4 regions of the Agrobacterium salinitolerans genome follow, and region 2 is predicted to be linked to each of the others. Evidence: riboswitches for the same ligand, from Rfam matches in the RefSeq annotation. Region 2 holds a riboswitch; each other region holds the start of a gene.
The links. Region 2 has a riboswitch for cobalamin ahead of O9X91_RS08155 (DUF1636 family protein). Riboswitches for the same ligand answer to the same signal wherever they lie in the genome.

Region 1 (4,654 bases), on a different contig from region 2:
ATCGCCTGATTAAAGCCCACGGAGACGGTCATGACACGGATCGCCATTGCGCTCGCGCAGGATTTTGCCGACTGGGAGCCGGCGCTGCTTACGGCGGCAGCGCGCAGCTATCTCGGCGTCGAAATCGTCTATGCCACCCCTGATGGTGGGCCGGTGACGTCGATGGGCGGGCTGAAGGTGACGCCGGACACATCCTATGATGCGCTTGATCCCGTTGACATCGATGCGCTCGTCATTCCCGGCGGTCTCAGCTGGGAAAAGGGAACGGCTGTCGATCTTGGCGGGCTGGTGCACCGGTTTCGCGACAGGGATCGGCTGGTGGCCGGCATCTGCGCGGCGGCAAGTGCGCTCGGCGGCACGGGTGTTCTGAACGATATCGCCCATACCGGCAATTCGCTGGCATCCCACAAGGCCTATCCGGCCTATCGCGGTGAGGCGCATTATCGCGATCAGCCCAAAGCGGTCAGCGATGGTGGCATCGTCACGGCACCCGGCAGCGCACCGGTGAGTTTCGCGGTGGAAATTCTGAAAAGCCTCGGCCTCTTTGGTCCGGAAGCCGAGGCGGAACTTCAGGTTTTTGCGGCGGAGCATCGCTGAGGCGCATCCGCCTCAATGCTTCACAACCCTCCACTTCCCCGTCACTCCAACCTTTAGCCGGAATCCAGCCAGCCTAAGTCCTTGGGCTGAAAAAGACTCTTCCCGCCGCGCAGACGCGCGTTGACGGGAACCCGGCTCAAGGCCGGGATGACGGTGGTGGGAATATGGAGCAAGTCAATATCGATCAAGCACCCGGCACACCCGCGCCGCCGAAGCATCGCCCTCACCTGCAATCGCACGGCGAATATCGCGGCTGTTCAGATGCAGGCTGCGACCCGCGGGCAAATTCGAGCGTTTTATCTTACTGAGCGCAGCAGCGATAAAAGCAGCCTGGTGTTCATGAAAGCAGGAGAGAGCCGCCTCGCGCCCCGGGATTGCCCCGAGGACGGCCTTGAAGGCAAGGCGGTGCACGGCGCAGAAAGCGCCGTGGCCGGGAACGGCAAAACGCAGCGCATCGAGCTCCTCACTCCATTCCGCTGCGTCGTGCATGGTTTCAAGCCTCTTGGAAGCGCTTCAGGAAAAACGCGCTCAACGTGCCAAGCAACGCCCAGAAGACGAAGCTGGTGATGGTGGCGGCAACGATGAACTGACGTTCCAGCGGCAGTGGCGCCAGCGCATGTTCGCCTTCCGGCGGCAGGGGGGCGCCCACCACATGCGGCGCGACGATCAGCACCAGCGCGAGCAGAGCTGCCCACGGTTCGCGGCGGAACGCGATCAGTGCAATGCCGCCCGCGGTTGCGGCAACGGTGGCGAGCCACCAGATCTGGCGCACCTCAAGGGCGGCGGCCGGGCTGCCCGGCAGTTCCGGCGGCAGGCCGATCATCGGGGCCAGCATGACGGCGGCAAAACCCGCAACGCCCCAGAGAAGGCCTTCGCGCCAGCCGGTATTGGTGCCGCGCAGCGACATGAGGCCGGTCAGCACCAGCGCATAACCGATGGCGGTCAAGACATTGGCGGCGACGGTATAGGCCGTGCGCTCAAAACCATCGGCGGGAGCCCAGGCCTCGTCATTGTGCTCATGGGCGGGAACGGCAGCGCCGGGCGCCGGCGCATCATGGCTGTGGGACGCTTCGCCGGCGCTTTCATAGGTTTCCGCCTGAAGGATGAGCGGCGTGGTGCCAAAAGCCTGCATGGCGGAAACGGCAAAGCCACCAAGGATACCGACGAGAATGGCGGTGAAGACGATATTGCGAAAAAACGACATGCCGTTTCCCCTCAATGGCAGGGGAAGGCATTGGCATGACGCGTGTCATGCGCGGCATTGTGAACGGCTTCCACATGGGAAAAGCCGACAAAACCGACGACGAACAGGCCAAGCACGATCGCTGTCAGCGACTGCGCGACGCTGGCTGTTTTTACGGAAACGGCTGAATTGGCCGTATTCAGGTTGGTGGACATGGTGACCCCTCTCCCGGCGCGACCCCGCGCCTTTAGATGCGGCCGAACGGCAAAGCCGCAGGACCGCATGCGATATACTTCACCACGGGGATACGAGACTGATACAGGGAGGCATTGATGCCACCACCCTGAAATTCCGCTCTTCCGGACACCCCGCCGGCATGGATATTTCCGCGATGGCAGGTCTCCTGGCTTACGGGTCAAAACCTGAAACACCTTCCCGGCATCGCCTTCGCCCTTGATGGAGGCGATATGGCTTGCCAGTGGCATTTCGTTTCAGGCTCTCCGCTCACAGTTGCGGGGGCAGCCACGAATGAGGATTTCTCCCTATCGTGTTCCCTTTTCACCTTCCGGAACGCCCGGAAGGAACCATCACGGACATGTTATCCGTCGGGCAGATGCAGGAGTCAATGGCAGGCCTGCTTTCGACCCGCGTGCCTCGCCTCGGCTGAGGGTTACCGCGCCGGAATGGCCTTGAGATAGGCGGCGATCGCATCGCGGTCTTCGGTGGTCAGATGCGCCATGTTCTGCTGCACCTTGACCATGGAGCCGCCGACGCTGTCGAATTCCGGCGTGAAGCCGGTTTCGAGATAGCTGGCAATATCGGCTTCGGCCCAGCTTCCGATGCTTTGCGAACCGGGGGTGATGTCGGGAATGCGGCCCTCGCCTTCCGGGTTGGGGCCACCGGCCAGCCATTTACCCGCAAGGAAACCACCGAGCGCGTCGCGGGGCGTATGGCATTCGCCGCAATGGCCCGGGCCCTCCACCAGATATTGGCCGCGCAGCAATTCGGCATTGGCATTGGCGAGTTCGACGCGCGGCGGTGCGGCGGGATCGAAATAAAGGAATTTCCAGCCGCCCAAGGCCATGCGCAGGTTGAACGGGAAAGGCAGGTCGTGATCCGGCGCGTCATTCTGGCTGGCGGGCAGAACCTTCAGATAACCGAAGAGATCGTTGATGTCCTTCTGCGTCATGCGAGCATAGGAAGCATAGGGAAAGGACGGGTAAAGATGTTCGCCGTTCCTGCCGACGCCGCGCGTCATCGCATCGCCGAATTCGGCCAGCGTCCAGCCGCCGATGCCGTGCTGCGGATCAGAGGAAATATTGGGAACATGAAAGGTGCCGAAAGGGCTTTTCAGCGCCTGCCCGCCCGAAAGCGTCAACAGCGCCTCGCCCTTCGCGTCGGGTGCTGCATGACAGCTTGCGCAGCCGCCCGCCCAGAACAGCGTTTCGCCATTGGCCAGATCCGGTTCGCCCAGGCTCACCCAATGGCTCGGCGCCTGCCGCTGCGGCGCGGTAACCCAGGCGAAAATGCCGTAGCCCGCAATGGCCGCGACGACGGCCCCGCCGACGAGTTTCGTCCAGATGGAGGACATGCCCCTCTCCCCATTCTCACCTGATCCGGTCAGATGTCTTTCGTGCCTTGAGAAAACGCCGCCGGGAAGCGGCGTTTTCAAAGTGCTGCGACTACTTCTTCAGACGATAAGTCTGGTGGCATGCGCCGCAATCGGCGCCGAGCGTCTTCATGGCGGTGGCGACGCCGGCCTGATCGGTGGGGAGATTGGCGAGAACCATGTCCGCATCCGTGCCGAGCTTGGCGGCCTTGGCCTTGAAGTCGTCGAAGTTTTCCCAGATGGCGGGAGCAGCCGCGCTGCCGGTCTCTGAGCCCACGGGGAACTGGTCCGGGAAAGCCTTGGCATTGGCGCCGATGGTGGTTACGGCAGTCTTGACGGTATCGGCGTCAAAGGGCTTTTCACCCTTGGAGATGGCGGCAAGCGAACCCATCGCCCCACCGATCTGCTTCATCATGCCTTCACGTTTTTCGACTTCGCCGGCAGCGTAGACCGCTCCGGCGCAAAGACAGCCGAACAACATGGCCGCCGTGATGGTTTTCAGTTTCATGCAACTCTCCTTGATTCCGGCCGGGACACCGGGCGCTAGATGGAACGGCGCGAGGATGCCCTTTCCGGATGGCGAAAAGAAGTCACATTGCGGTGAATTCCATCGTGAAAACAGAAGCCTAAGACGAGGTGACAATGCAGGTCACCCCCCGGCTCTAGGGCCTCACTCTGACGGCAGGCTGAATGAGAATAATTGGCTGAAAGCAAGCGGCGCGGCGTATTCCCCCACGCAGTTGCCGATTGGAGAAGCCAAGGCCCGGTTTAGAGGGCCAAAATGCGGTCTTCCTCACGCCCAAAACCACGGATCGCTATGCGGTCGCCGAAGACATCGGCGATGGCGAAGGTGTTCTGGTCAGGCGTATCGACCATGCCCTTGAAATTCACGAAGTGGGTATTGCCCAACAGGCCGTAATTGCCCTCGTGATTATGGCCGTTGAACCATGCGACGGCTGACGGGTGGGAGCCGAGAAGCTCAAGGATACGCGGCGCGTCCCACATGTTGTGGGCGTTTTCCGGATAGACAGGATAATGGCAGAGAACGATCACTTTTTCGCCCGCCGCATCCGCCTTTTGCAAAACCTCCCGCAGCCATTCGAACTGCTCGTCGCCAAGCGAGGCGTTCCAGTCCTGCGCATTGATGGCACCCGCATCGTTGAGGCGCTTCAGCCGGTCTGCGGCAAGCGCGCGTCGCGGATCGCCAGGCGGCGGCGCGAACAGGCTGACCTCGTTGCCGTCAAGCACGACGAAGCGGATATCAC
Region 2 (4,654 bases):
CGCCTGTTTGAATGAGATCGCACCGACGAGAATCCGGCCATCCAGCTCCGGCAGGACGACATGCATGGCGAGATCGGAAGGATTGAGACCGCGCGCATTTTCCGCCCATCCGTCCCTCCGCGTCGTCGCCATCACCACCTGAAACACCGGAACGCCCATCCGGTCAAACAAGGTTGCCCCGTCATCATCCGTCTGACTGGCGAAGGCGGTGGCGGCAATGATGGCGGCGGGCTTCAGATCGGGCAGCGCCGTTTCGAGGAAACGGATCGCTTCGCCATCCTTCAGACCACTGACAAAAATCGGCAATGGCGCAAAGCCGCGCTGCGAGAGCGCCTTAAAAAGCGCGTCCACCGGTGCGGCATCTGCCGCCAGAAGCATGGAGCGGTAAAACAGAATGGGCAGAACGGGCACACCTTCGGGAAAACCCGCGCAGGCTTCCGCCCTATCCACAACGCCCCTGCCGGGCCGGTAGAAACCGGCTTTTGGTAGCGGCTCGGCTTCGATATCCGGCCATGCCTCGGCCCTTGCAAGAGCGGCGAGACCAAGGGCAAGCCGATCCATATTCTCTTGCCCACCCTCACGGAAGAAGGAGAGGACCGAGGCCAAAATCCGCCGATCGACGGTCGAGGCCGCTTCCAGTTTCTCGTCCCTTTCGCTGCACTCACCCGGCAAAAGCAGAAGCTTGATGCCACGCCCGTGCGCAAGGATGGAAAGCTGATCGACGCCGTAACGCCAGCGTTCCGCGCCGCCGAGAATCCGGATAAGAATAACCTTGGCATGTTCCGCCGTCTTTTCGACCCAGAGATCGACCGACATGGGATGCCGAAGCTCGGAGAGGTTGGCGGCTGACAGGGAGGGGAGCGCCCCCCCTGTTCGCCGCCAGGCCTGTTCCAGCCCGGCAAGATCGCTTGCCGAAAAAGACAGTATCACCACATCAGACCGGGGCTGGTTGAGATCAACCGGCTCGATCAGATCGTCCAGAGACGAGGATGTGGTAGCGAGGATGTGCATCGTTAGGCGGCCAGCATCTGTTCGATCTTTTCGCGGTTGATGCCCTTTTCGCCGATGACGACGAGGCGGCTGCGGCGTTCCTCACCCGCAGCCCAGGGCCGGTCGTAATAATGGTTGACACGGCTGCCGACAGCCTGCACCTGCAGGCGCATCGGCTTCGCGGCAATTTCGATGAAGCCCTTGATGCGCAGGACATTTTCGGCAGCGGCCGTCTTGGCGATACGGGCCGCCAGCGCTTCTGGATCGGTAACAGTCGGCAGATCGATGACGAAGCTGTCGAAATCGTCATGCTCGTGGTCGAGTTCGCCATCATGGTGGGTGCGGCGGTTTTCGATATCCTCTTCCACCGCAAGACCAAGACCGATCAGCACGGCGGGGTCGATGGCGCCATTGGAGGCCACAACGATCTTTGCCGCCTTCGGCAGATGTTCGAGAACATGCTCCTTGGCCTTGTCCAGGCCGGCATCGTCAAGAAGATCGGCCTTTGTCAGCACGATAAGATCGGCGCAGGCAACCTGATCTTCGAAAACCTCTTCGACCGGGTCATCGTGATCGAGCGCCTCGTCATTGGCCCGTTGGGCCGCGAGTGCTTCCATGTCGTGCGCCACCTGACCCTCGGCAAGGGCGGCGCCATCCACTACGGCTACGACAGCGTCCACCGTCACACGGCTCTTGATCGCCGGCCATTGGAAGGCCTGCACCAAGGGCTTCGGCAGGGCAAGGCCCGAGGTCTCGATGAGGATATGCTCCACCTTCGGCTGGCGGCTCAGAATCTGTTCGATGGCGGGCTGGAAATCATCCGCCACCGTGCAGCAGATGCAGCCATTGGCCAGTTCGACGATGTTTTCTTCCGGGCAGCTTTCAATACCGCAACCTTTGAGAATCTCGCCATCGATGCCGATATCGCCGAACTCGTTGACGATGATCGCCAGCCGCTTGCCGTCCAGCTTTTCGAGAAGGCCGCGCAGCAGCGTGGTTTTGCCAGCCCCCAGAAAGCCGGTGACGATGGTGCAGGGAACGCGGTCCAGAAGGGTGCTCATGATCTCTCCTCGGTAAAATCGAATGGGGGAATGCGCGCCACCATGCCGCGCTTTAAGGGTTCGGGGCGGCCGCGCCAGGGCATCAGGCCGTCGGGGGCGGCCGCCAGCAGCTGCGCACCGGTCAGCAAATCTTCCGCATCACCGGTCGTCAGCCCGCCGAAGACATAGGACCAGCCATTGGCGCTGCGCAGCACGGCGCTAAGCCCGCGCTTGCAATTGGCGAGGCAGTTGACGGAACGAACGGTGACACCGGTTTCCTGCGCCTTTGCGATGACGGCATCGGCGAGACGTGAACCGGGGCGCGGTTCGGCATTGGGATCGGTTTCATCGCGGCAGCTTCTGCAAACGAAGACGGTCACGCCGGACGCCGTTTCGTTCTGCGTGTTTCCGCCTGCACATGAAGATGTCGCTGAAATATCCAAACCGTATCGTTTCCCGCGCCTTACAAAAAATCTCGGGGGTGCGGATGCCGAATACGGCATGCGGACAGACGCAAGCCGGGTGTTCGATCTAACCGACTGACCGGAGCACCCCGCCCGGCAGACGTTTTTCCTGAAACGGCAGGTCTCCTGGCTCGCGGCTTTACATCCTGACACCGCCTTCCCGAACCCGTTAAGGCGTCCAGTGGCTTTACGGTGCGGGCTTACCGCTTACAGTTGCGGGGGCAGCCACGGAATGACCCGGTAATCGGGTTGGAACCGTGTTCCCTCTTAGCTTTTCCCGTTGCCGGGAAAAGACCGTCAGTCCGTTACCCTTAGGCTGAACGGGCGTGGGGGTCAATGCCGCGACCCTGTGGCCCGCACATTGCCGGGTGCGGCAAATTGGGTATAGTCGCCGCTCCGAATGGCGGGGCACCGGGTCCCACGCCGCTTGATGAAAAGGAAAACGCGATGACACGCGACATCAGCGACAGCGAAGCCGAACGTCACCGGCAGAAAATGGTCAACCGCAAAACGGTGCAGGACGCCGAGGTTGCGGAAAAGACCATCGAAAAAGGTCTGCTGATGATCAATACCGGCCCGGGCAAGGGCAAATCCACCGCCGCTTTCGGCCTTGCCCTGCGCATGCTCGGCACTGGGCGGCGGGTCGGCGTGGTGCAATTCATCAAGGGTGCATGGTCAACGGGAGAACAGCAGGCGCTGAATTTGTTCGGCGACAGGGTGGTGTGGCGCACCATGGGCGAAGGGTTCACCTGGGACACGCAGGATTTGAAGCGCGACGTTGCGGCGGCGGCAAAGGCCTGGGAAGAAGCCAAGGTCCTGATGGCCGACGAGACCGTCGGCCTGCTGATCCTCGATGAGCTGAACATCGCGCTCCGTTACGATTACCTGCCACTGGAGGAGGTGGTCGAAACGCTATCCAGCCGAAGGCCCGATCTGCACGTCATCGTTACCGGCCGCAACGCCAAGCAACCGCTCATCGACGCGGCCGATATGGTGACGGAAATGACCCTAGTGAAACATCACTTCAAGGCCGGCGTAAAAGCGCAGGCGGGGATAGAATTCTGACATGGCTGCACGCGTGCTGATGTTTCAGGGAACCGGCTCGGATGTCGGTAAATCGCTGATGGTGGCCGGCCTTGCCCGCGCGTTCACCCGGCGCGGCCTGTCCGTCATGCCGTTCAAGCCGCAGAACATGTCAAACAATGCGGCCGTGACCGCCGATGGCGGCGAGATCGGCCGGGCACAGGCGCTGCAGGCACGGGCGGCGGGCGTGCCGCTTTCCGTGCACATGAACCCGGTGCTCCTGAAGCCGCAGAGCGAGACCGGCGCACAGGTGGTGGTGCAGGGCAAGATCGCCGGCAATGCCAGGGCGGCCGACTATCAGAACATGAAGGCCGGGCTGATGCCGCGCGTGCTCGAAAGCTTCAACCGCCTGAAACAACGGGCCGATCTGGTGCTGGTGGAAGGGGCGGGCAGCGCCTCCGAAATCAACCTGCGTACCAATGACATCGCCAATATGGGTTTTGCCAGAGCTGCGGACGCGCCTGTGATCCTGATCGGCGATATCGACCGGGGCGGCGTCATCGCCAGCCTCGTCGGCACCAAAGCCGTGCTCGAAGCTGAAGACGCGGCGATGATCGAAGGTTTCATCGTCAATCGCTTTCGCGGTGATCCGGCCCTGTTTTCAGACGGCATGCGGATAATTAGGGAACAGACCGGCTGGGCCTCTATCGGCCTTCTGCCACATTTCTCAGATGCCGCCAAACTGCCGGCGGAAGATGCGCTGGGGCTCTCCGGCCCGGCCCAACAGAAGCCTGGCGCAAAGATCCGCATCGCCGTGCCGATCCTGCCGCATATTTCCAATTTCGACGATCTCGATCCGCTGGATATGGAACCGGATGTCGAACTGATCCGCGTGCGGCCGGGCGAAACCATTCCGGCCGATTGCCGGCTGGTGCTGCTTTGCGGATCGAAAGCCACCATCGCCGATCTTGCCGTGCTGAAAGATGCGGGCCTAGACATCGATATAAAGGCGCATGTGCGGCGCGGCGGCTACGTTCTCGGCCTGTGCGGCGGATACCAGATGCTCGGAAAAACCGTTGCCGACCCTGACGGCATTGAGGGATCGCCGGCAACTGTCGATGGGCTCGGTCTGCTTGA
Region 3 (4,654 bases), on a different contig from region 2:
CTGTCCGTAGCGGTAGTCGGACAAGACATCCTCAGCCCTTTCGATCTGTGGCAGGACGCGCTGCGCCAGCGCGACGATGTAGCGGCCGGCCTCGGTGAGACGAAGATTGCGGCCGTCCTTTTCCCACATGGAGACCCCATAGCGTTCTTCGAGCTTGCGGATCGTGTGGCTCAGCGCGGACTGGGTCACATTCAGCCGTTCTGCCGCCGCCGTCAGACTGCCCATGCGATCGACTTCGCGCAGGATCGACAGATGTTGCCTGTCCAGCATCGTTATGCGCCTCCTTGGTCGAGGGGAAAGACTTCTATCTGTTCGCTTTCTCGAACAGGAACCGGCCGGTGATCTTCGTCGACCGCGACCATGGTGAAATGTCCGGTAGCCGTGATATGCCGCTCGCCCGTCAGAAGGTTTTCCGACCAGAGTTTTGTCTCGACGGACATGGAACTGCGGCCAACGCTCGCGACACGTGCCTCCGCCTCGACGATTTCGCCGATCTCGATTGGCCTTGCGAAGTCGATACGCTCGGATGATGCCAGCACCACTAGCTTGCCGGAGTAGCGCGATGCCGTCACGAACGCAGCTTTTGTCATGTAGGCGATTGCCTCGCCCCCGAACATCCGGCCGACGCTGTTAGCCTGATCCGGAAAGACGATTTCGACCATGGCAAGCATATCGCTTTCGCCCGGCGCGTCCTCGGGAAGCAGTTTGGGTAAGGCGTAATGCGCCGCGTTCTCGCCCTCTGGAACGGCAACCATATGGAAGACGCCGCGCGTACAGGTATGCCGTTGACGGCCGACAATCGTCTCTGCCACCATCTCGACCTCAACAGTCAGGGAACGGCGGCCAGCCTTGACGGGTCTTGCCGTGAATTCGACGATGTGCCCGATGCGTGCGGGCTGTTTGAAATCGATACGTTCGCAGGACGCGGTCACGAAGGGTGCGCGCCCGAAGCGGGTCGCCGCGATGAAAGCGACTCGATCCATAAGGGCGAGGCCGGTCCCTCCGAACAGAGTTCCGTGATGGTTTGTGTCACCAGGGAAGACGATATCGACGAGTTGTGTTGTCGACAGGTGCTGCATGGGCTTGTCTGTCGTGTCGGTGCTGATCATCGGCGCTGCCATCAGGTTGTGGCAGGGCTGGGCAATGACGCAGAGACGACGGCGCGGAGATGCCGATCGCGAAAGCGGCACTCCGGGACACCCCGCCCGTGGACGTTATCTGTCGTGGCAGGTCTCCTGGCTCGCGGATGACCGCTCCCGCCCGTCTTCCCGGGATAAACCCAGTGACAAAAATGGACGTTCGCTAGCCGCTTACAGTTGCGGGGGCAGCTCCGGCATCTGACCGAATTCCCTCTTAGCTCCGGACTGTCGTCCACAGAACCACGACGGTAAACCAATGTCCCATGCCGCTCGTGGGGTCAAGGCCTCGTTTCCGGTCGGCGGGCCAGACCCACTTGTCCCGCAAGCCATGTCGCTTACCCAAAACCATGAGGACGGCTCATGCTTCAATGAAATGAAATCAATTTTTCTCCATCAACGGCTCAGGCATAAGAGGGGCGCGCTCCAGGCCATAGACAAGCTAAAGATTGTTGATTGAGAAACACGAGAGAAAAAATGAGAGCACTGAAAGAAAAAGAAACAGATTCAGGGTTTTTCTCGGTCCATGAGAACAATATTGCCATGAGCGGTGAATTTACGTTCTCTCTCAAGAGCATTCCTTTTGACGAGGATTATCAACCCTCGGAAAATACGCGGCTCACGACTAACTTCGCCAATCTGGCCAGAGGGGAGAGCCGCCGGGAGAATTTGCGCAACGCGCTGAGGATGATCGACAATCGCTTCAACGCCTTGGCGCATTGGGACAATCCGAAAAACGATCGTTATTCTGTCCAGCTCGAGATCGTTTCCGTCGAGATGAGGATTGATGCTGAAGGCAATACTGATGCTTTCCCCCTGATCGAAATCCTGAAAACGAATATCGTCGATCATAAGACAGGCGAACGCATCGAAGGCATCGTCGGGAATAATTTCTCCTCGTATGTTCGGGATTATGACTTCAGCGTCGTGCTGCCGGCTTACAATAAGGATCGCCCGGCATTTGGCACGCCGGAGAATTTTGGCGATCTGCATGGAAACCTGTTCAAGTGTTTCCTGAATTCAGATGCCTACAAAGAACACTTTCAAAAACTTCCGGTCATCTGCCTGAGTGCCTCCAGCAGCAGGACATACGGCCGGACCGGTAATCAGCACCCTGTATTGGGTGTCGAATACCAGCAGGATGAATTGTCGTCGACCGATCGATACTTCCAGAAAATGGGATTGAAGGTTCGCTTTTTCATGCCGCCGAACAGCGTCGCGCCTTTTGCATTCTATTTCCTCGGTGATCTGCTCGACGATTACACCAATCTCGAGCTCATCGGCACAATCAGCACCATGGAGACTTTTCAGAAGATTTACCGGCCCGAAATTTATAATGCCAATTCCGCGGCAGGGGCCTGTTATCGCCCGAGTCTCGGGCATCAGGACTACTCATTGACGCGTATCGTCTACGATCGCGAAGAGCGTAGCCGGCTGGCTGTCGAGCAGGGAAGGTTCGCTGAGGAGCACTTCATCAAACCCTATGGGACTGTTCTTGAGCAATGGTCTACCAAACACGCCCTTTGATGAACTGAAAGCATAAGGTCCCCCATCATGAAAACACTGTTGCCCACGTCAACCGCCGGCAGCTTGCCGAAACCTTCATGGCTTGCGGAGCCTGAGAAACTCTGGTCGCCTTGGAAATTGCAGGATGACGAACTGATCGAGGGCAAGCAGGACGCCTTGCGCTTGTCCTTGGACGACCAGCGGCAGGCAGGTATCGATATCGTCAGCGACGGCGAGCAAACGCGCCAGCATTTCGTCACGACATTCATCGAGCATCTCGATGGTGTCGATTTCGAAAAACGCGAGACCGTCAGAATCCGGGATCGCTATGATGCGAGCGTTCCGACAGTCGTCGGCGCCGTGTCGCGCAAACAGGCGGTTTTTGTCGAAGACGCCAAGTTCCTGCGTCAGCAGACCAAACAGCCGATCAAATGGGCTCTGCCGGGGCCGATGACGATGATCGATACGCTCTTCGACGATCACTATAAAAGTCGCGAAAAGCTGGCCTGGGAATTCGCCGGGATCCTGAACCAGGAGGCCAGAGAACTGGAGGCTGCCGGGGTGGATATCATCCAGTTCGATGAACCCGCATTTAATGTCTTCTTCGATGAGGTGAATGACTGGGGTGTTGCCACTCTGGAAAAGGCAATCGAAGGCCTGAAATGTGAGACTGCCGTTCATATTTGCTACGGCTACGGTATCAAGGCCAATACGGACTGGAAAAAGACTCTTGGGTCGGAGTGGCGGCAGTATGAGGAAACTTTCCCCAAGCTGCAGAAATCCAGCATCGGCATGATCTCCCTGGAATGCCACAACTCTCACGTTCCGATGGATCTTATGGAACTGGTTCGCGGCAAGAAGGTGATGGTCGGAGCGATCGATGTTGCGAGCAATACCATCGAGACGCCGGAGGAAGTGGCCGCTACTCTGCGAAAGGCACTTCAGTTTGTCGATGCCGACAAACTTTGCCCTTGTACCAATTGTGGCATGGCACCCCTGTCTCGCCGGGTAGCACGAGGCAAGCTGAATGCTCTCGCCGCAGGTGCGGAAATCGTTCGAAAAGAACTGTCAGCCTAGCGTTACCGGAGCCGCAGGAGGCCGACATGAACATGGTGAACCACCGCTTCGATATTGTGGACAAAGCCACGTTTCGCAACGGCATGTCGCGTCTCGGCTCTGCGGTCAACGTCGTCACCACCACATACGGCGGGAAGCGTTACGGCTTCGCCGCATCGGCTGTTTGCAGTGTCAGCGACACGCCGCCGACACTTCTCGTCTGCATCAATCGAGCCAGCTCATCTTTTCATGCGTTTGAGCGTGCGCGACACTTCTGCGTCAACACGCTGATGCCGGGCCAGGAGGAGATCTCGAACCCTTTCGGCGGAAAGAGACCGGTGAAGGATCGATTTGCGCTTGGCGAATGGAAAGACGGCCTCACGGGTGTCCCGATTCTGGCTGACGCCTCGGTCAGCTTTGAATGCGAGCTGACCAATGCCGTCGACGAAGCAACGCACCGAATTCTTTTCGGGTGCGTGATCGACATTCGCGAGAGCGAAGAGCAGGCAACGCTGCTCTACTGCATGCGTCGCTATCTCAAGGGATAGCGGATACAGGCCGTCGTGACACCGGCGTTCACCTCTCCCACCACATCCTCCGAAACTCTGTTGTATGTAACGCACAAGATGGAATCCATGTTTTGCAATAGCTCCATTTCGGGGTTCTACAGGTTCAGGGGGCGGGAGCGAGGGGTTTGTGCCATCCCCTCCTGATGCCCTCGACGTCGCAGGGCTGCGACCAGCAGTCGTTCGGTCCATTCGACGATCGCGGCATTCAGCGTCCTGAACACGCTAATGAAGCAAACCAGTTTTTCCAGAACTTCAGCCACGTTCACCGGGTCACGGGTGCAGGCTTCGGCCGTCTTTGGCACGGTTCGACAGCTATCGGGCACGGCATTGTGAAGGATGTGATGCCGAACGCATCACCGTTTCGGTGAAATGTTGCAAAGCTCCACT
Region 4 (4,654 bases), on a different contig from region 2:
ATGCGGTTGCCGTCAGGGTCTTCAAAGACAAAGGCCCGGAGCCCATAATCCTTGTCCTGCAGGCCCTTGATAATGCGCAAGCCCTGGCTCTTGCAGAGCGCATGCAGCGCGTCCACATCGCTCACCATCATATGCGCCACATTGAAGGGTGCCGCTTTGTGGGTGGGCTGCAATGTCAGATGCAGCTCGGCATTGCCCTGTTTGAGGATCATGAAGCCGACGGGGTTGCCGTTTTCGAAGGTCTTTTCGAAACCGAGCACGCCAACGTAAAAATCATGGGCCTTTTCGATGTTTTTGACAGGGAGCATTGCGGCGATCCGGCCGAAGCGGATGCCGTGATCGGCGATGGAATTCATCGCGGAACCTCGGATCTGGGAGAAACGGGGAGGGCCACGGACGGTGCCGGAGCGCTGGCGTTTTTTCCGGTTTGAATTTGCAGGACGGTGCCTGCCGCCCTAGGATCATAATCAAGGCCATGGTGGATGCAAACGGAATGTCTGCGTCACCAAGCGTTTTGAATGAGAACACGGACACGCCCGGGAGGCAGAATGCGCAGCTCCATCGAAATCTTCAACATCCGCACCCGCCAGATGCGGGTGGTGTGGCAGACGCCTGATCTCTTCGAAGCGCCGAACTGGTCGCCGGATGGACACTATCTCCTGCTGAACAGCGAAGGACTGCTGTATCGCCTGTCTCTTGCCGGTGATGTGTCGCCGGAAAAGGTCGATACCGGCTTTGCCACACTCTGCAACAACGACCACGGCATTTCGCCCGACGGTTCGCTCTACGCCATTTCCGACAAGGTGGAATTCGGCAAGAGCGCCATCTATCTGCTGCCTTCGGCGGGCGGCGCGCCGCGGCTGATGACGAAGAACCTGCCTTCCTACTGGCACGGCTGGTCGCCGGATGGGAAAGGTTTTGCCTATTGCGGCATTCGCGATCAGGTTTTCGATATCTATTCCATGGACATAGACAGCGGTGTCGAAACACGTCTCACCCATGGTGAGGGCCGCAATGACGGGCCGGATTATTCGCCCGACGGCGAATGGATTTATTTCAATTCCAGCCGTACCGGGCGCATGCAGATCTGGCGGGTGCGTGTGGACGGCTCCGCCGTCGAGCGCATCACCGACAGCGCTTATGGCGACTGGTTCCCGCATCCGTCTCCGAAGGGCGACAAGGTGGTGTTCGTTTCTTATGACGCCGATGTCTTCGACCATCCGCGCGATCTGGATGTGCGGGTGCGGCTGATGGATATGGATGGCGGCAATGTCGAAACGCTGTTCGACCTGTTCGGCGGGCAGGGCACGATGAACTCGCCCAATTGGTCACCTGATGGCGATGAGTTTGCGTATGTCAGGTATTTCCCGGTGGCATGATGACGGTAAGGTGCAGCAGGCCACATTGCCGCACCACCCGCAGGATACTTGCATTCGCAAGCTTTTTTGCCCATAGCTTCTCCCGTCAGGTGCCCGCCCTTGCGGCGGGAGAATCGGGAATCCGGTGAAAGACCGGAACGTGCCCAACGCTGTGAGGCGGATGCTCTTTTTCTCATGCCACTGAAGTTATTCGGGAAGGCGAAAGGGGCGGATGAAGCCTAGTCAGAAGACCGGCCTGACAGGATAGACCGAACCGCGCGGACGGCGGCAGGTTGCTGAAAAAGCGCGTCGTCGCGGCGGAACCGGTATGGTTTCTGCATCGGCGCGCCCGCATTGTTGGGGATAAACGATGCCGACCGAACCGCCTGGCACCACATCGTCCGAGGTCAATCCATTCGATCACGCGCTTTCGCCCGCCCGCCCGTTTTCCCGGGAGGAGCGCGAGGCGATCTACCGCGCCATCGAGACGCGCCGTGATGTGCGCGACCAGTTCCTGCCGGACCCGCTGCCGGATGATCTCGTCGAGCGCCTTTTGAAGGCGGCGCATTCCGCACCTTCGGTCGGTTTCATGCAGCCATGGAATTTCACCCTCGTCACCGATGGCGCCGTGCGCCAGGCGGCCTTTGTGGCCTTCAGCCGCGCCAATGAGGAGGCGGCGGCGATGTTTACGGGCGAAAAGCAGGCGCTTTATCGCAGCCTGAAGCTTGAGGGCATCCGCAAGGCCCCGCTCAGCATCTGCGTCACCTGCGATCCGACACGCGGCGGCAAGGTGGTGCTGGGCCGCACCCACAATCCGCGCACGGACGTTTATTCCACCGTCTGCGCCATCCAGAACCTCTGGCTTGCCGCCCGTGTCGAAGGCATCGGTGTCGGCTGGGTCAGCATTTTCCATGACAGCGATATTCGCGCCATTCTCGATATACCCGAGCATATCGAAATCGTCGCATGGCTGTGTCTCGGCCGGGTCGACACGCTCTATACCGAGCCGGAACTGGCGGTGAAGGGTTGGCGGCAGCGCGTGCCGCTGGAGGAGCTGGTGTTTCGCAATCGCTGGGGTGGGCGGTAAGGGATGAGATGCGCATAGCGTCGCCTATCGTTTCTTCTCCCCGGATGGGGAGAAGGTGGCCCGAAGGGTCGGATGAGGGGGCCAGCTCTCCGAATATCGCCGACGTCGCCCCCTCATCCCGCTGCCGCGGACTTCTCCCCGGCGGGGAGAAGAAACAAGGGTCGCGCGCTCGCCCCATTACGCGCGCGCAAGAGATTTCACTGCTGCGGCTGAATGCCCTTCAGCGCCGGGTTCTTCAGATCGATCCGGCCTGTCTGGTCCGGCAGGAATTTGGGGCCGATGACGCGCACCCTGGTGTCGTTCGGATCGTAGTCGCGTTCGGGAACGGGCTGCTCAGGCGGTTTTGCGGCCTGTTGCTGTTCGGTGGGGTTCTGCGACTTGTCACTTTGGGATGATGGGATGGTGGTGATGCCGGAATAGGGCTTTTCGGCTTGCGGCCGGGCGGCCTCTTCCTGTTTTTGCATCTCCTCGTGATAGGCGGCCATATTGCAGGCGCAGCCGGGTGCTTTCACTGACGAATTGCGGTAGGCGAAGGCCGTGGGCAAATCCTTGTAGGGTTTGCCGGTTTCAGCGGAAACCATGTCTGATGTTTCCTGATCCGTCATGGAGTGGAAATAGAGTTCGGTCTCCGTCCCCGGACACATTTTCTCGCACTGCTCCGCCTGGGTGCGGAAATCGAGCGGTGAGGCGTTGGAGGCGATGGGGAAAAACGAGCCGTCGCAGGTGCGCACGCAGAGGGTGCGAAGTCCGCCCTCGGCGGCGGCGTTGGGATAGGGCGAAAGCCCCGCTTGTCCCGGCTCGTCGCCATTGTGTCGGAAGGCGTCGGGATAACGCGTCACATCCCGAGGCGGCGGCAATTGCGTTTCCGTTTGCGGTACGGTGTTGCAGCCATTGGCATCGAGGGCGGCGAGGATGCGCTGACGCCTGATGTCGCCGTCGTTGTCACGCGCGGCCGCCATGGCGTCGTCGCGGTCGCGGATGATCGCATCACGCTCGGCTTCAGCTTCCGCCAGCGCATCGCCAATCTCGGCGCAGAGACCGGCATTGGGATTGCCATAGACAATGACGCTGCCGGATGAGCAGCCATAGCCGCGCAGGTCGTTCCTGATCTTGCGGATGACAATGTTCTGGCGGGCAAGCGCATTGGCGTAACGCCGCACCTCGGCCGTATTGCCGATGACGCGCGGCGGCTCGCGCAACTGGCCATAAAGCGTATCGCAGACCTGATCCGCAGAAGCGGCGGCAGGAGCCATGAGAACAAGGGGAAGCAGGAGGCCGATGATGCGGCTGCGGCGGGTCAATTGTTCGATCCGTTCGATGTCCCCGGCCGGTGGCAGGGGTGTTATGCTTCAGGAAATCCGTGTTTCAGGAAGATAACATAGGCTGTTGCCGCAATGCGGCAACAGCCTGTTCAAAATTGCGTTAATGCGGCCTCTATCACACCGAAGGGTGCGAGGCCTGCACCACGGCAAAGGCTGCCATGTTGACGACGCCGCGCGAGGTGACGCTGGGCGACAGGATATGGGCGGGCAGGGCCGTGCCGAGCAGGATCGGGCCGACATGCAGGCCTTCCGTCAAGGTGCGGGTGACGCCGAGCGTGATATTGGCGGCATCGAGGTTCGGGAAGACCAGCAGGTTTGCTTCGCCGGTCAGCACGCTGTTGGGCATGGCGCGTTTGCGCAGTGCTTCCGACAGCGCCGAGCCGCCCTGCATTTCGCCGTCCACTTCCAGTTCCGGTGCGGCTTCCTGCACGATCTTCAGGGCGCGGCGCATCTTGCGGGCGCTTTCGGAATCACGCGAGCCGAAATTGGAGTGGCTGGCGAGTGCTATTTTCGGCGTGATGCCGAAGCGGCGGATTTCCTTGGCCGCGAGAATGGCCATTTCCGCCACTTCCTCGGAGGTCGGGTCATAGTTCACGAAAGTATCGGTGAGGAAGAGCGCACCCTGCTGGGTGATGAGCAGGCTCAAGCCCGCGAAGGAACGCACGCCTTCCTGCTTGCCGATGATCTGGTTCACGTCGCGCAGATGGCGGTCGTAACGGCCTTCGAGGCCGCAGATCAGCGCATCGGCTTCGCCGCGCTTGACGGAAAGCGCACCAATGACGGTCGTGTTGGTGCGCACGATGGTGCGCGCCGCTTCCGGGTTGATGCCGACGCGGCCGACGAGGGCGAAATAATCATCCACGTATTCACGGTAGCGCGGATCGTCT

Region 1: it holds a riboswitch for cobalamin, as region 2 does, so the genes downstream of both, O9X91_RS21175 (CbtB domain-containing protein) here and O9X91_RS08155 (DUF1636 family protein) in region 2, are expected to answer to the same signal.
Region 3: it holds a riboswitch for cobalamin, as region 2 does, so the genes downstream of both, O9X91_RS16945 (acyl-CoA thioesterase) here and O9X91_RS08155 (DUF1636 family protein) in region 2, are expected to answer to the same signal.
Region 4: it holds a riboswitch for cobalamin, as region 2 does, so the genes downstream of both, bluB (5,6-dimethylbenzimidazole synthase) here and O9X91_RS08155 (DUF1636 family protein) in region 2, are expected to answer to the same signal.

The regions. Positions count from the first base shown of each region.
Region 1 covers NZ_JAPZLN010000007.1:61,100-65,753, reverse strand. Annotated here, with positions in the region: gene O9X91_RS21195 (GNAT family N-acetyltransferase) at 1-9, shown strand, start outside; gene O9X91_RS21190 (type 1 glutamine amidotransferase family protein) at 31-597, shown strand; gene O9X91_RS21185 (hypothetical protein) at 772-1,086, opposite strand; gene O9X91_RS21180 (CbtA family protein) at 1,091-1,801, opposite strand; gene O9X91_RS21175 (CbtB domain-containing protein) at 1,813-1,995, opposite strand; cobalamin riboswitch at 2,157-2,384, opposite strand; gene O9X91_RS21170 (cytochrome c) at 2,451-3,371, opposite strand; gene O9X91_RS21165 (c-type cytochrome) at 3,463-3,897, opposite strand; gene O9X91_RS21160 (metallophosphoesterase) at 4,158-4,654, opposite strand, start outside.
Region 2 covers NZ_JAPZLN010000001.1:1,709,887-1,714,540, forward strand. Annotated here, with positions in the region: gene cobN (cobaltochelatase subunit CobN) at 1-1,011, opposite strand, end outside; gene cobW (cobalamin biosynthesis protein CobW) at 1,014-2,051, opposite strand; gene O9X91_RS08155 (DUF1636 family protein) at 2,048-2,473, opposite strand; cobalamin riboswitch at 2,594-2,808, opposite strand; gene cobO (cob(I)yrinic acid a,c-diamide adenosyltransferase) at 2,942-3,559, shown strand; gene O9X91_RS08165 (cobyric acid synthase) at 3,561-4,654, shown strand, end outside.
Region 3 covers NZ_JAPZLN010000004.1:374,477-379,130, forward strand. Annotated here, with positions in the region: gene O9X91_RS16940 (LysR family transcriptional regulator) at 1-270, opposite strand, end outside; gene O9X91_RS16945 (acyl-CoA thioesterase) at 273-1,109, opposite strand; cobalamin riboswitch at 1,209-1,399, opposite strand; gene O9X91_RS16950 (DUF1852 domain-containing protein) at 1,680-2,663, shown strand; gene O9X91_RS16955 (methionine synthase) at 2,691-3,719, shown strand; gene O9X91_RS16960 (flavin reductase) at 3,746-4,246, shown strand.
Region 4 covers NZ_JAPZLN010000003.1:79,020-83,673, forward strand. Annotated here, with positions in the region: gene O9X91_RS12355 (glyoxalase superfamily protein) at 1-356, opposite strand, end outside; gene O9X91_RS12360 (TolB family protein) at 549-1,379, shown strand; cobalamin riboswitch at 1,450-1,632, shown strand; gene bluB (5,6-dimethylbenzimidazole synthase) at 1,729-2,445, shown strand; gene O9X91_RS12370 (DUF2865 domain-containing protein) at 2,643-3,746, opposite strand; gene O9X91_RS12375 (NADP-dependent malic enzyme) at 3,883-4,654, opposite strand, start outside.